Regions from separate parts of the Enterococcus spodopteracolus genome, predicted to be linked through region 1. Evidence: a T-box and tRNA genes for the amino acid it is inferred to sense, from the RefSeq annotation. Region 1 holds a T-box; the other holds one or more tRNA genes.
The links. The T-box of region 1 lies ahead of leuS (leucine--tRNA ligase). A T-box ahead of a tRNA ligase gene usually reads a tRNA of that ligase, here a tRNA-Leu.
Positions count from the first base shown of each region.

Region 1 (7,676 bases):
TCCATCGCTGTTTTTGTCGTTTCAGGTAGGGTGATGACGGATTTATCACTTTTTGGTAAATAGCCTAAGTTGAAAATACCGGCTTTGATCGGCTGTTGTTCAGCAATGACTTCACCAATGGTTTCATGCCCTTGTAAAAACAGGGTCGCCCGCTCCAATAAGCCATTCTCTGACAATTTCTGTTGTGTGGACGCCAATGCTTGCTGTTGAATATCAAAACTATATACTTGACCGGTTTTTCCGACTTTTTCTGCCAGAAATAAAGTGTCATGCCCATTGCCCATCGTGGCATCAATCACATGATCTCCTGGTTGGATGATTTCCTCCAATAGCGTATGACTATAATGAAGTGCCGTTTTCAACATCCGCTTTTGACTCCTTCTCGAATATTGTATTTTCCTTGATAGCTATTGCGACGAATCATTTCTTCATCGATCGCATTCAAGACTTCCCATTTTTTCAAACTCCACATCGGACCGACCAATGAATCCCAAGGCGCATCACCAGTTAAACGATGGATGATGATCTCTTGTGGGATCATTTCTAATTGGTCACAAATGACAGATACATAATCGGCTCGACTCATCAATTGCAGTCTGCCCTCGTGATAGTCACGTAACATCTTTGTTTTACGCATCAAGTGCATCAAATGTAGTTTGATTCCTTGGATATCAGAATCTAAGATCGTGCGACGAACATTTTCCCGCATCATTTCTAATGATTCTCCTGGCAATCCGTTGATCAGATGTGTACATACACGTATGTTGTGCTTCCGTAATTTAGCAACACCGTCTAGGTACGTTTGATAATCATGTGCCCGATTGATCAGGTCGGAGGTTTCTTCATAAGTCGTTTGTAAGCCCAATTCTACCCATAAGTATAAACGTTGATTCAATTCAGCTAAGTAATCCACGACTTCATCGGGTAAGCAATCTGGTCTGGTACCAATTGATAAACCCACGACACCTGGTAGGTTGATGACCTGTTCAAATCGTTCACGAATGACTTCGACTGGCGCATGGGTATTTGTGAAATTTTGAAAGTAAACGATGTATTGATTCACTTTTGGCCATTTTTTATGCATCATATCGATTTCTTTTTGAAACTGGATCGGTAGTGGCTCTTCTGGAGCAACGATCATATCACCAGATCCAGAAACACTACAAAAAGTACAACCACCGTGGGCAACTGTTCCGTCACGATTGGGACAATCAAAGCCACCATCGATCGGTACTTTAAAAATTTTTCCACCAAATTCATGACGTAACGCATAATTCCAAGAATGGTAACGTTTATTTCCTTCAGCATAAGGAAATTCCATTAAAATCCCTTCTTCCTATTTGATTGTGTAAATGGCAAGCGTTGTTGGACATACCAAGGATAAGTCAAGCATAACCAAAACAGGCTCAAGCTATATCCACCGAGGATATCACTAGGATAATGGACACCCAGATAGACACGACTAGCGCCAATACTCAGAATCAGTAAACCTAACAATACTTGGATCATCCATGCCCAATCTCTCGTCTTGATCAAAGATGGCATCAAAAAAATCAGTGTGCCATACAAGATCATACTCGTTGCAGCGTGTCCACTTGGAAAACTATACGTCGTTTCGACAACTAAATGTTGAAGACTTGGACGGTCACGCATCACTAGCAGCTTGATCAGTGGATTTAAGATCCCAGCAATTAGCACAAAATTGAGGGTAAACCAATAAAGTTCTTTTCTTTTTTTCTTGAACCATAACCAAAGAGCAACTAATCCAAATACTAAAATGACAGTTATTGCATTTCCAAATGTCGTGATCAACCGCTGAAATGGATTCCAATCAGGATAAGGAATACGAATCCAATGGGTCAGCGTTTGGTCAAAACTAGACAATAGATCCACACGAAATAAGACAAGTAGACTCAACGCTAGAAAAAGCAAGAAGCAACTTGCGGCTGAGATTTGGAAGATTCTTTTATTTTTCATTTAACTCCTCCTTCATGCCCAATCATTATAGCATTTATTATAAGAACGAAAAACAAGAGTTTTCTATTCCTGTTCACTTGGAGCAATGAATAAAAATATATTGTTATGCAAGTTGTAATGTAATAGCAACCCTCAAGTAATATACCCGACATATTTAATTAAAAAAATAGGTGGTCATATATAATTTAATAACTCGGAATCGTTTGATTAAAGGGTTAACAAAAGCGTCAAATCAAAAAATTACGAAAGATTACATAAAGATTACAAAACAACGTAATAGTCTTAAATAACTTTTAATAAATATTAAGAGAAGTTATAATTATTGATAAGGCTAGATAAAAGTAATTAAATATGGGGGATAGTATATGCAAAAGGAATTAGTAGGACGAAAAGAACGCAGACGTCTGGAACAAGCAAAGCGTTACCGTAAAGTAAAGCGAAGTGCGGCAATCGTCGGAACCGCAATGGTGGGCTGTTCAGCTGTAGCACCAGTATTACAATCAGTCGCTGTCAATGCGGATGAAACACCGATCCAAATGAACTCTCGGATCAATACCGCTGCATTTATCACAGAAATTGCCACATTTGCACAACCGATCGCAAACGCGAACGATTTGTATGCTTCAGTAATGATCGCTCAAGCAGTTGTCGAAAGTGGTTGGGGTGGCAGTACATTATCACGTGCACCTTATCATAACTTATTTGGGATCAAAGGAAGCTACCAAGGACAAACTGTTTATATGGACACGCTTGAATTCTTGAACAACCAATGGGTGACGAAAAAAGAACCTTTCCGTCAATATCCTTCTTTCGCAGAGTCTTTTAGTGACAATGCCTATGTACTTAGAAATACTTCATTTGGTAATGGCTACTACTATGCAGGTGCTTGGAAGAGTAATACTCGTTCTTATACGGATGCTACTGCCCATTTGACAGGACGCTATGCGACGGACCCAAGTTATGCGACAAAATTAAACAATCTTATCATGACGTATGGCTTGACTAAATATGACACACCAGCAACTGGAAATGCAGGCGGTGGTGCGACTACTGGCGGCAATACGATTAATACAGGTAACACAGGAAGTACAAATACAGGAAGCACGAATACAGGAAATACTGGTGGAAGTACGACTACTGGTTCAACGACGTACACAGTAAAATCTGGTGATTCTGTTTGGGGCATCTCAAATGCTCATGGCATCTCAATGGCACAATTGATTGAATGGAATAATATTAAAAATAATTTTGTTTATCCAGGACAAAAATTGACGATCAAAGGTGGTACAGCTGGCGGATCTTCAACAACAAATTCAGGAAACAATACAGCTTCTGCAGGTAGCAGTTCTGCTGGAACAACAACAAACAATTCGTCCGGTACGCGTTATACAGTCAAAGCAGGTGACTCTGTTTGGGGTATCTCGAATGCCCACGGCATCTCAATGGCACAATTGATCCAATGGAATAATATCAAGAATAATTTTGTTTATCCAGGACAAAGCTTGATCGTTTCTAATGGTGGGTCTGCTTCTGTAAATACACCATCGACACCAAGCACAACACCATCAACACCAAGTACAGGTGCTTCAGTTTCTGGTGCAAAATATACGGTCAAAGCAGGTGATTCTGTCTGGGGTGTGTCTCATGCCCACGGTATCTCAATGGCCCAGTTGATCCAATGGAACAACATCAAGAACAACTTTATTTACCCAGGACAACAGTTGGTTGTTTCAAATGGTGGCGCATCAAGCACTGCATCAACGAGTCCAGCACCTTCAACAACGACGAATAATCCAACGACTTCAAACACAGCAAGTCAAGGATCAGGCACCTACACGGTCAAAGCAGGTGAATCGGTGTGGAGCGTCGCAAATAAAAATGGGATCTCGATGAACCAATTGATTGAATGGAACAATATCAAAAATAACTTCATCTATCCAGGTCAAAAACTGATCGTAAAAGGTGGTAGTACAGCAGCACCAACATCTACACCGACAACAACGCCGGCAGCTGCGCCAAGCACACCGAATACGTCAGCAGCAACGAACACATCAACGTCTGGTGATACGATCTATACGGTCAAAGCAGGTGAATCTGTTTGGGGTGTAGCTGATAAACACGGCATCACGATGGATCAACTGATTGAATGGAACAATATCAAAAATAATTTCATTTATCCAGGCCAAAAAGTGGTCGTGAAAAAAGGAAATACAACAGCAGCACCTACGTCTAATGATGGCAAACGTTACACGGTCAAAGCAGGTGAATCCGTTTGGGGTGTAGCTGATAGCCATGGCATCTCAATGGCGCAATTGATCGAGTGGAACAACATCAAAAATAACTTTATCTACCCAGGGCAAAGTTTGATCGTTGCAAAATAATCGATCTGACTGAAATAATAGTTGATTGATTCAATAATATTTGTTACTATGAAGCTACTAAAAATTTAGTTGATCAACGTTTGAAAAGGAAGTAGTAAAAAGTCGAAAGTTTTAGAGAGCACATGGTTGGTGAAAATGTGTACGGACGCTTTTGAACTCGCCTTTGAGTTGCACCTGCTGAACAGTTCTCCCAGTAAGCAGAGGCGGTGACGACCGTTACAACGTTCAAGGCCTTGTTTAGTAAGGCAAAATTAGGTGGTACCACGTAGATTACGTCCTATAAAAAGAGCAATCTTTTTATAGGATTTTTTTGTTTTTCAAGGCCAGATGCTAAAAGAAAAACAGATCATTACATCAAAATAGGGGGTTCAAGATGAGCTATAATCACAAAGAAATTGAAAAAAAATGGCAAAAATATTGGGCAAAAAATAACACCTTCAATACGCATGATGAACCAGACAAACCAAAATTCTATGCGTTGGATATGTTTCCATATCCATCAGGACAAGGTCTACATGTTGGGCATCCAGAAGGCTATACTGCAACAGATATCTTAGCACGTTTCAAACGTAGTCAAGGTTTCAACGTGTTACATCCAATGGGGTGGGATGCATTTGGACTACCAGCAGAACAATACGCATTGGATACAGGGAATGACCCTGCAGAATTTACGCAAAAAAATATTGAAACCTTCCGTCGCCAAATCAATTCACTTGGTTTTAGTTACGATTGGAATCGTGAAGTCAACACAACAGACCCCGAGTACTACAAATGGACACAATGGATCTTTACTAAATTATATGAAAAAGGGTTAGCCTATGAAGCAGAAGTAGCAGTGAACTGGGTACCTGAACTAGGTACAGTGATCTCAAACGAAGAAGTGATCGACGGCAAAAGTGAACGTGGTGGCTATGATGTCATCCGCAAACCAATGCGTCAATGGATGCTGAAAATCACCGCTTATGCAGATCGTTTGATCGATGACCTCGAGCTTGTGGATTGGCCCGAAAGCATCAAAGAAATGCAACGTAACTGGATCGGTCGTTCAGTCGGAGCAAATATCACGTTTAAAGTGGCTGGCACAGACAAAGAATATACGGTCTTTACCACACGTCCAGATACGTTATTTGGGGCAACCTACTCTGTGCTAGCACCAGAGCTAGACTTAGTTCGTGAGATCACAACTCCAGAACAAAAAGAAGCAGTCGAAGCGTATATCGCAGAGACAGCGAAAAAATCAGATCTTAAACGAACAGATCTTGCTAAAGAAAAAACCGGCGTATTTACAGGGGCGTATGCGATCAACCCAGTAAATGGTAAGGAAATCCCTATCTGGATCGCTGATTATGTGTTAGCTTCTTATGGCACAGGTGCGATCATGGCAGTACCGGCACATGATGAACGTGATTACGAGTTTGCACAAGCGTTTGATCTAGAAATCTTACCAGTCATCGAAGGTGGCGATACTTCAACAGCTGCCTACACAGAAGATGGTGCGCATATCAATTCTGATTTCTTGAACGGATTGAATAAAAAAGAAGCCATCGATGCGATGAATCAATGGTTGGAAGAACATGGCGTTGGGAAAAAAGAAGTCAGCTATCGCTTGCGTGATTGGTTATTTTCTCGTCAACGTTATTGGGGAGAACCAATCCCAATCATCCATTGGGAAGACGGCACAGTGACAACAGTAGCAGAAGAAGAATTACCACTACGTTTACCAAAAACAAGCAATATCCAACCAAGTGGCACAGGGGAGTCACCATTAGCAAACATTGACGAGTGGGTCAATGTCGTTGATCCTAAAACAGGTAAAAAAGGCCGTCGTGAAACGAATACGATGCCACAATGGGCAGGAAGCTCATGGTATTACCTACGCTATATCGATCCACATAATAAAAAAGAATTAGCTAACTATGAAAAACTAGAACGATGGTTACCAGTAGATATTTATATCGGTGGGGCAGAACATGCGGTACTTCACCTATTGTATGCTCGCTTCTGGCATAAATTTCTTTACGATATTGGCGTGGTACCAACAAAAGAGCCTTTTGAAAAATTGTTCAATCAAGGAATGATCCTTGGAGAAAACAACGAAAAAATGTCTAAATCTCGTGGCAATGTCGTCAATCCTGACGATGTCGTAGAAGCATATGGTGCGGATACGTTACGTCTCTACGAAATGTTCATGGGCCCATTAGACGCATCGATTGCTTGGAGTGAAAATGGATTAGAAGGTAGCCGTAAATTCTTAGATCGTGTTTGGCGCTTGATCGTGGACGAAAACAATAAAATGCGTGATCGGATCACGACACTGAATGACGGTAAACTTGACAAAGTATATCACCAAACAGTTAAAAAAGTCACAGAAGATTACGAAAATCTACATTTCAATACAGCGATTTCTCAATTGATGGTCTTTGTCAATGAAGCATATAAAGTCGATGCCTTACCTTATGAATATATCGAAGGCTTCGTTCAATTGCTAGCACCAATCGCTCCTCATATTGGGGAAGAGCTATGGGCGATCTTAGGCAATGAACAAGATCTTTCTTATGCACCATGGCCAACTTATGATGAAGCTGCTTTGATTGAAGATGAAGTAGAAGTCGTCTTCCAAATCAATGGAAAAGTTCGTGCAAAAGCCAGTGTTGCACGTGACTTATCAAAAGAAGAACTAGAAAAAACAGCGATGGACGATGATAGTATCAAAGAACAATTAGAAGGAAAAACAATCAGAAAAGTGATCGTGGTTCCCAATAAATTAGTCAACATCGTCGCAAATTAATAAGTAAGCATTAATAAAAAAGTATAAAAATGAGATGCCACATTCGCATGAAAATCATTTAGATTTCATGAGAATGTGGTTTTTTATAAATTTCTTTTTGAGGGAAATATTATTATCAGTGATGCTCGCTCATTTTTACTCTATCTAGTTAACTCCTTTTGTTCAAGAAATAGTAAGCAATCTAGTGAAAATAAGTAAAATATAAAGTCGGAAAACAATAGTTATCAATTAGAGTTAATGTGTGGAGTATTTTTTTACCTTGCTAATGGTAAAAAAAGATTTTATTAGTATTTGGAAATTATAGATAATATCTATAGGACATATATATTTTTTACTTTGTAGAGAGGAGTGGATGATCGATTTCATATACATGATCTTGCTTTTGTGAAGGGACCTGAGCTAACTACATATCTTTTATTTACAGGTGTACTTTGCAGAGAACTGACGATCAAGTAGATTGTTTTAGACGATTATTTATAACGCTCTTTTTATCCATAAAAGATCGATGACGAAATGTATTGTCAAAAAAT
Region 1 is NZ_JARJHD010000013.1:3,893-11,568, forward strand. Features, by position in the region: gene mnmM (tRNA 5-(aminomethyl)-2-thiouridylate-methyltransferase MnmM) at 1-365, opposite strand, end outside; gene mnmL (tRNA modification radical SAM protein MnmL/YtqA) at 359-1,321, opposite strand; gene P3R27_RS11870 (phosphatase PAP2 family protein) at 1,321-1,977, opposite strand; gene P3R27_RS11875 (LysM peptidoglycan-binding domain-containing protein) at 2,343-4,358, shown strand; T-box leader at 4,429-4,641, shown strand; gene leuS (leucine--tRNA ligase) at 4,732-7,146, shown strand.

Region 2 (7,676 bases), on a different contig from region 1:
ACAAACCGCTCTTTGGAGCGGGTGTTTTTTTAATTGAATAGGCAGCTACTCATGCCAACTCAACCAGCACAGGATTTAAAAACAAACGTTTCTTAAAATCATACCTTCGATGCTGCAATTTTGTATTAGGAACATCTGTGACAATATCGAATAAAAAATATACTTTCATATTATTTTTTGTCTTAGAAGCAGGTAGCATAAAATAGTTTTTATTTGATTAGTATAAGTGGATTAACAGCTTATTTTCTACAAGTTTGAAATCAATTTCGGAATTCCAGTATTTATATAGTTCTTTTTCAAATTTTTTCTTTGGATCATGAAAGAACCACAACATTACCTCTTCGTGGATTATCATTTCTCTCCCCCTTGTTCGATTTTACGAACTTACGTTCTTTTTGTAAAGCGAACAGAAGGTAAAGAAAAAAGCCTGTTGAACAGGCTCAAAGTTATTAACCTAACAATTCCTTTTTCTTTTCATCAAATTCTTCTTGAGTGATTATTCCGTCGTCAAGAAGGCCTTTGAATTTTCGTAACTCATCGGCATCGCTTCCAGAGGGAAAGGACTCTTTAGTATTTGAAGAAATGATTTGATCTAGTTTAGCTGCTATGTTGTTATAATCTTCCAATGTAGACTTTGTTAAGAAACTGTCTGTTTTAGATTCTGAAATAATAAGCATGTAGTTTTGAGAACGGTTTTCGGTAAGGTGAAGAATAAAACCTAATCGCTTAATAGTATCGAATTCTTTTCCACCAGTCCCAGCTCCAACAACAGCACCAACAGGACCAGCTATAACTCCACCAACTATTGCACGAGTAATGCCGTGATGTTTTTTTATTTTTCCACCTTCAAATATAGGAGTGTAGCTAATTAGTTCATCGTAATTGTATACAGCTTGTGATCTGTTCATTGTAAGAGATTTCTTTATAAAAATTTTACCATGTTTATCATCGAAATACATGTCGCCAACGTTGTAGTCACTATGGTTCTTAAAGTATTCTAGTATTTTTTCGTTTTCAGCTTTGCGATTTTCTTTTTCACGTTTCGCCTTTTCTTTATCTGCCTTGCTGCTAAACAAACCCATATCCATTCCTCTTTTCAATAATTTTATAAATTCATTGTATCAGAAATTAAATTTAGAACCTATCGGTATTGAATAATTTCATTTTTTATAAATAGTTCCAAAAATGATATTCATCTTAAATCAACTATTGTCAAGTGGAAAAAAGGGCAAGGAGTGTAAAAGGTTATACAATCATATTATGGAGATAACATACATAGAAAAAGCTAATTTACTACAGGTTCTATACCCTTATAGGATGTTGGATTATTGATATAAACAATGCATATCATATAACAGTAGAAGAAAGTTCTGAGGAAATAAAAAAGTTCGCAAAGTTCGGACACTTTACGAACATAATTATATGCAGATGATGGGACTCGAACCCACACGAGCTTGCGCTCACATGACCCTCAATCATGCTTGTCTGCCAGTTCCAACACATCTGCTTTACAAGCCTACTATAGAATAGTGGCATGTCTGCCGTTCCATCACGTCTGCAAGAAACAACACTTTAATCATAGCGAGTAACGAAATAGATGTCAAGATAAGAAAGAGGAAAATCATGAATAAATATGATGGGGAATTTTCAATTTTAGGAATGGTAGCAGGCATTATCATTGGATCTGCATTCGGACAATTGCCCATGGGGATATTCCTAGGTGTGATCATCGGGATCGCTATGGATTGGGCAGCAAATCTTTGGAATGATCGGCATGAGAAATAAAAGCAAAAAAGTTGATTTTCATCTAGGATTTTTTTAAAACGGTGGCAAAATCCAGATGAATGGAGTATGATATGGAAATAAATGAGTATAATCAGAAATTTCTAACTTTTTTGAAACGAGGGATTGGATCACTATGAGAGAATTTGAAAAATCCAACAAATTAGAAGGCGTAAGTTACGATGTCCGCGGACCGGTTCTTGAAGAAGCCGAACGAATGCAAGAAGAGGGCATCAGTATATTAAAATTAAATACGGGAAATCCAGCACCATTTGGATTTGAGGCCCCAAATGAAGTGATCCGTGATTTGATCATGAATGCCAGAGATTCAGAAGGCTATTCGGATTCAAAAGGGATTTTTTCTGCACGAAAAGCGATTGAACAGTATTGTCAATTGAAAAAATTTCCAAATGTGACGATCAATGATATCTATACTGGTAATGGGGTCAGTGAGCTGATCACGATGTGTATGCAAGGGCTGTTGGACAATGGCGATGAAGTATTAGTGCCAATGCCAGATTATCCTTTATGGACAGCTTCTGTTTCTTTGGCTGGGGGAAAACCAGTTCATTATGTATGCGATGAACAAGCCGAATGGTATCCAGATATTGAGGATATCAAATCTAAAGTTACCAGTCGGACAAAGGCAATCGTGATCATCAATCCTAATAATCCAACAGGAGCTTTATATCCGAAAGAGTTATTAGAAGAAATCGTGAAAATCGCACGAGAACATCAATTGATCATTTATTCAGACGAAATCTATGATCGTTTAGTGATGGACGGCTTAGAGCATATCCCGATTGCGACTTTAGCACCTGATTTATTCGTTGTCACATTGAATGGCCTATCTAAATCACATCGTGTGGCGGGATTCCGTGTCGGCTGGATGGTGTTGAGTGGTGACAAATCAAATGTAAAAGGCTATATTGAAGGGTTGAATATGCTTTCCTCTATGCGTCTTTGTTCAAACGTCCTGTCACAACAAATCATCCAAACTGCCTTAGGGGGCTACCAAAGTGTGGATGAATTGCTATTGCCAGGTGGACGGATCTATGAACAAAGAGAATACATCTATAATGCAATCAATGATATTCCTGGATTATCAGCAGTTAAGCCGAAAGCAGCTTTTTATATCTTTCCCAAAATCGATACGAAACGCTTCAATATTACCAATGATGAGCAGTTCGTATTAGATTTTCTGCACGAGCATAAGATTTTACTTGTTCACGGAGGTGGTTTTAACTGGCCTGATCCAGACCACTTCAGAATCGTTTACTTACCAAAATTAGACGATCTAAAAGTAACGGCGAAAAAAATGCGTGAATTCCTGACAACCTATCAACAAAGATAGGAACTGTCATATTTTGGCTGTGGTGCATATTAAGTAGGTAGCTTTAAGCGTAAGCGAGTAACTGATGGGACAAATCAAGATTTTATGAAGTAAGTGAATCACTATAAAAATTGGAATCAACGATTCTTATGGGCGTTTGCTTACTTCACTAAATCAACCGTTTTTGTCTGGGGTTTATTCCCATTTAACACCTGCGAATAACCAGTTTCGAGTAATAGCCAACGAGTAGTAAAAACGATGTGATTGGCAACTTTTTTATAAAGTAAATACGACTTCATTTAAAAGCCGTCTCGATACCGAGGCGTTTTTTTTAATGTCAATTTTTGAAAAATGATTCATTGCTATTGGACTTTTCTTGAAGTTTACAAAGTAGTCAAGTACAATACATGTAGTCATGCGAATACGCATATTTTTTTTGAGAGGGGGATACTTATGGAAGCATTAGTCGATTCCTTTGGTACGATCATCAAAGAAATCCGAAAAGAACAAAAAATGACTCAACAAATGCTTTCACAAGGCATTTGTTCTCAAAGTGTGCTGAGTAGAATCGAAAATAACGAAGAGTTACCAAATGTATTAGTGATGGCTCAGATCTGTCACAGGCTTGGTGTAACGATCGATTATGTAATGAACTTATCCAAGGACAAGATTCGAGCAGCAACTAGACAGTTTGATCTTCTGGATCTATACTTTTTAAAAAGAGATTATCGTAAATTAGAACAAGAACTAAAATCAGCGAAGGTGACAGAGAATCTCTATTCAGCTGAGGATTTTCAACGGTATTATTATTATTTAGGTGTTTGTGAATTTACATTAAGGAAAAACCTAGTAAAGGCACTTAGTTACTTGAAAGAAGCATTGACTTACTCCAGCCAAAAAGATCGGACACATGTCTGTGATATCGAGATTCAATTGATCAGCTGTATTGGTAAAGTCTATGGGGTTGCAGGGAGAAGTACAGAAGCAAGATATTATTTAAGTCGTAGTGTCCAACTCTTGCATGATACGATCAACGAGCACAACAAAAGCGAATTGACGCAGATTTTTTATAATTATGGTAGTTTTCTATTTCATCAAGGAGAACGCCAAGCAGCTCTTGAACAAGTGAATCAAGGGATTCGTTGGGCACAAGAAAAAAATAGTTATTATTATTTAAATGATTTATTTATTCTAAAAAGTTTGATTTACAAACAGCAAAATGAACTATCAAAAGCATTGTTTTATGAAGAATTAGCTCAAGCAGTAAAAAAGATTGCTAAAAGTATATAAATGGTGTAGACCATTCTTGACTTCTTTCGTAAATAAGAGTAATTTAAAGGTAGATCATCAAAGGAGAGAATAGAATGAGAACTTATATCTATGCTGACAAATTCTTTTTAGCATCTGGTGTGAAAAACACTGGATATCTTGAAATCACTGATGGGCTTTTTGGCGAATATCTTTCAGAAAAACCAGCTGGTGAAGTAACGATCATTGATCAAAGCGGTAAATGGATTGCCCCTGGACTTGTAGACACACATATTCATGGATTTATGAATCACGACGTTATGGATAATGACGCAGAAGGAATCAAAGCTATGTCAGAAGGCTTGTTATCTTGTGGGGTAACTGCCTTTTTACCTACAACATTAACCTCTAGTAAAGAACGTCTAAGAGATGTGGCAGAGACGATTGGAAAAATGTACCATGAAGTTCCTGGGGCTAAAATCAAAGGGATCTATTTTGAAGGACCATTCTTTACAGAAGAGCATAAAGGTGCGCAAAACCCAAGTTATTTTGGCGACCCCGATTTGGCAGTCTTTAATGAATGGCAAGAAGCTTCAGGCGGATTGATCAAAAAAATCGCATTAGCACCAGAACGCGCAGGTGTAGAAGAATTTGTAAAACAAGTGACAGATGAAGGCGTTGTAGTTGCTTTAGGTCATAGTAATGCAACGATCAATGAAGCACAAGCAGCTGTTGAAGCAGGTGCAAGCGTGTTTGTTCATGCGTTTAACGGGATGCGCGGCTTGAACCATCGTGAGCCAGGTATGGTCGGCGCATTATTATCATTGGATCACGTATTTTCTGAGTTAATTTGTGACGGTCACCATGTCCATCCAAATGCAGCACAGATCCTGATGGAAAAAGCAGGACATGAACATGTGGCTCTGATCACGGATTGCATGATGGCGGGTGGGATGCCTGATGGTAACTACAATTTAGGTGAGTTCCCGGTAGTCGTAAAAGATGGAACGGCTCGCTTAGAATCTGGAAATCTAGCTGGAAGTATCCTAAGATTAAAAGAAGCAATCAAAAATGTCGTAGATTGGGGCTTAGCTACACCAGAACAAGCAATCATGATGGCTACGTACGTTCCTGCAGTTAGCTGTAAAATCGACGATACATGTGGAAAGATTGCTAAAGGAAGAGATGCTGATTTCATCGTCTTGAATCCTGACATGACCTTAGATGCCACTTATTTAGATGGTATTGAACGTTATCATGCGTAAAAAAGAATAAATGAACAGCCAAAAGGAAGAAGCAACTCTTAGCTTTACTCTCTTTTGGCTGTTTTTTTGTGGTGTTTTTTAGATAAATAGTTGGTTACTAGATCAATACTTCTAAGCGTGTAATAAATTCATTCTGGTCATTGGTTTCATGGAAATCTACAAGATAGAGTTCATAAAATGGACTTTTTAATTCTAGTTGATGTGTTTGTGCATATTTTTTCAATTTTTGAATGCCTGTGACTTGTTGCTCATAGGCTCCTTGGTAAGTGTAGGTCAAGTATTTCCCGGATGGTAACGTGGACACCTCATTGATCAAAGAGGCAGTTTCTGGATAAAAATAAAAGACTTGATAGGCAAAAGGATCTGACTCTTCATGTAAGATACTTCCAAATAAATTTTGATTGTTGGCACTGAGGTGTTTCTCATATTTTTTATGCAGCTGCTTCAATGCGTAATCAACATCATCGCTAGTCGTCATTTCATCGTGTTTGATTACTTGACGTAACTGATGTTCCATCATGATCGGTTGATTGAATGGAGTATCTTCTACTTCATAGATTAACTGTAAGCGATCATCTAATAAGGAAATTTTTTCTTTTGATTCTGCAATCAAACGATGCAAAGAATCAATTTCAAATCGTAAAAGTTCTTTTGTTCGATCGATATTTTTATTATTCAGATATTCGACGATCTCAGGTAAAGAGACATCAAAATATCGCAGATCGCGAATCGTATTTAGTTGTTCTAATTCTTTGTACGAATAATTTCGATAACCGTTATCGTCATAATCTGGTTGGATCAAACCGATTTTTTCATAGTAACGTAAAGTATGTGGGGTAATATCATATAATTTTGCTAATTCATTGATTTTCAATCGATTCACTTCCGTTTGATTTTATTTATAGTTTATATCTGTCCCTCATTTTACTATTAGTTGATTCAAAAAAGCGAGTATTTTTAAATTATTTACACTAAACCCTTGACCTTAGAGTTACTCTAACCTGTAATCTGATTATAGATTAGTCAGTGTTGGAGGATAAAAAGTATGGAATGGTATAATAAGTCAACGGAAGAAACAATCAAACAAGTTCAAGTCACAGAATATATCACAGAGAGTGATCGGCTGGAACGTCAACAAAAATATGGAAAAAATAAAATGGAAGAAAAAGATCAAACACCAGAATGGCAAAAATTCTTATCTTATTTCCATGATGCGTTGATGTACATCTTATTAGGTGCAGCGATATTGAAAGTAGCAACTGGTGCATTGATGGAAGGTGGCATGATCTTTTTAGTTGTTTTTCTAAATGCGATGATCGGGTACTTCCAAGAACGAAAAGCAGCTTCTTCTTTAGATAGTATCAAAGGATTATTGAGTGATAAAGCAGTGATTTTAGAGGATGGAAAAAAAAGAGAAATCGATCCAGCAGACTTGGTCGTCGGGGATCAAGTAGTCTTGACTGCTGGAGATATCGTACCAGCAGATGTTCGGATCATCGAATCTTTCAATTTACAAGTGGATGAGGCGATTTTAACAGGAGAAACACATTCTGTCAGTAAAACGGTTGAGAGCTTACCTGAAAATACAGAATTAGCTGAACAAATAAATATGGCTTTTTCGGGCACAAAAGTTGAATCTGGCAATGGATTAGGTGTAGTTGTTGAAGTAGGTTCGAATACTCAAATCGGTAAAATCAGTCATTCTTTATCAACTGTTGAAGAACAAGAAACCCCATTATTGAAGAAAATCAAGGAAATGAATACAGGTATATTCAAAGGAATCAGTGCGTTGATTTTATTGCTTGCTCTTGTTTCGTATTTTTATTATGGCATGACATGGGGCTATATTGTTACGGCGATCATTGCTTTGATCGTTTCTTCGATTCCAGAAGGCCTGCCGTCGATTTTAACGATCATTTTGTCGATTGGCGTGAATCGAATGGCAAAGAAGAATGCCATCGTAAAAACATTGCCTACAGTAGAAACTTTAGGTGCGATGACGGTCATTTGTTCAGATAAGACAGGGACATTGACAAAAAATGAAATGT
Region 2 is NZ_JARJHD010000005.1:150,584-158,259, reverse strand. Features, by position in the region: partial or broken gene P3R27_RS08700 (DUF5960 family protein) at 50-355, opposite strand; gene P3R27_RS08695 (SHOCT domain-containing protein) at 450-1,088, opposite strand; tRNA gene P3R27_RS08690 (tRNA-Leu) at 1,424-1,507, opposite strand; gene P3R27_RS08685 (hypothetical protein) at 1,624-1,785, shown strand; gene P3R27_RS08680 (pyridoxal phosphate-dependent aminotransferase) at 1,919-3,136, shown strand; gene P3R27_RS08675 (hypothetical protein) at 3,277-3,414, opposite strand; gene P3R27_RS08670 (helix-turn-helix domain-containing protein) at 3,569-4,405, shown strand; gene nagA (N-acetylglucosamine-6-phosphate deacetylase) at 4,480-5,628, shown strand; gene P3R27_RS08660 (MerR family transcriptional regulator) at 5,726-6,502, opposite strand; gene P3R27_RS08655 (HAD-IC family P-type ATPase) at 6,674-7,676, shown strand, end outside.
Region 2: it has a tRNA-Leu gene. The T-box ahead of leuS (leucine--tRNA ligase) is inferred to sense a tRNA for this amino acid. The anticodon was not compared.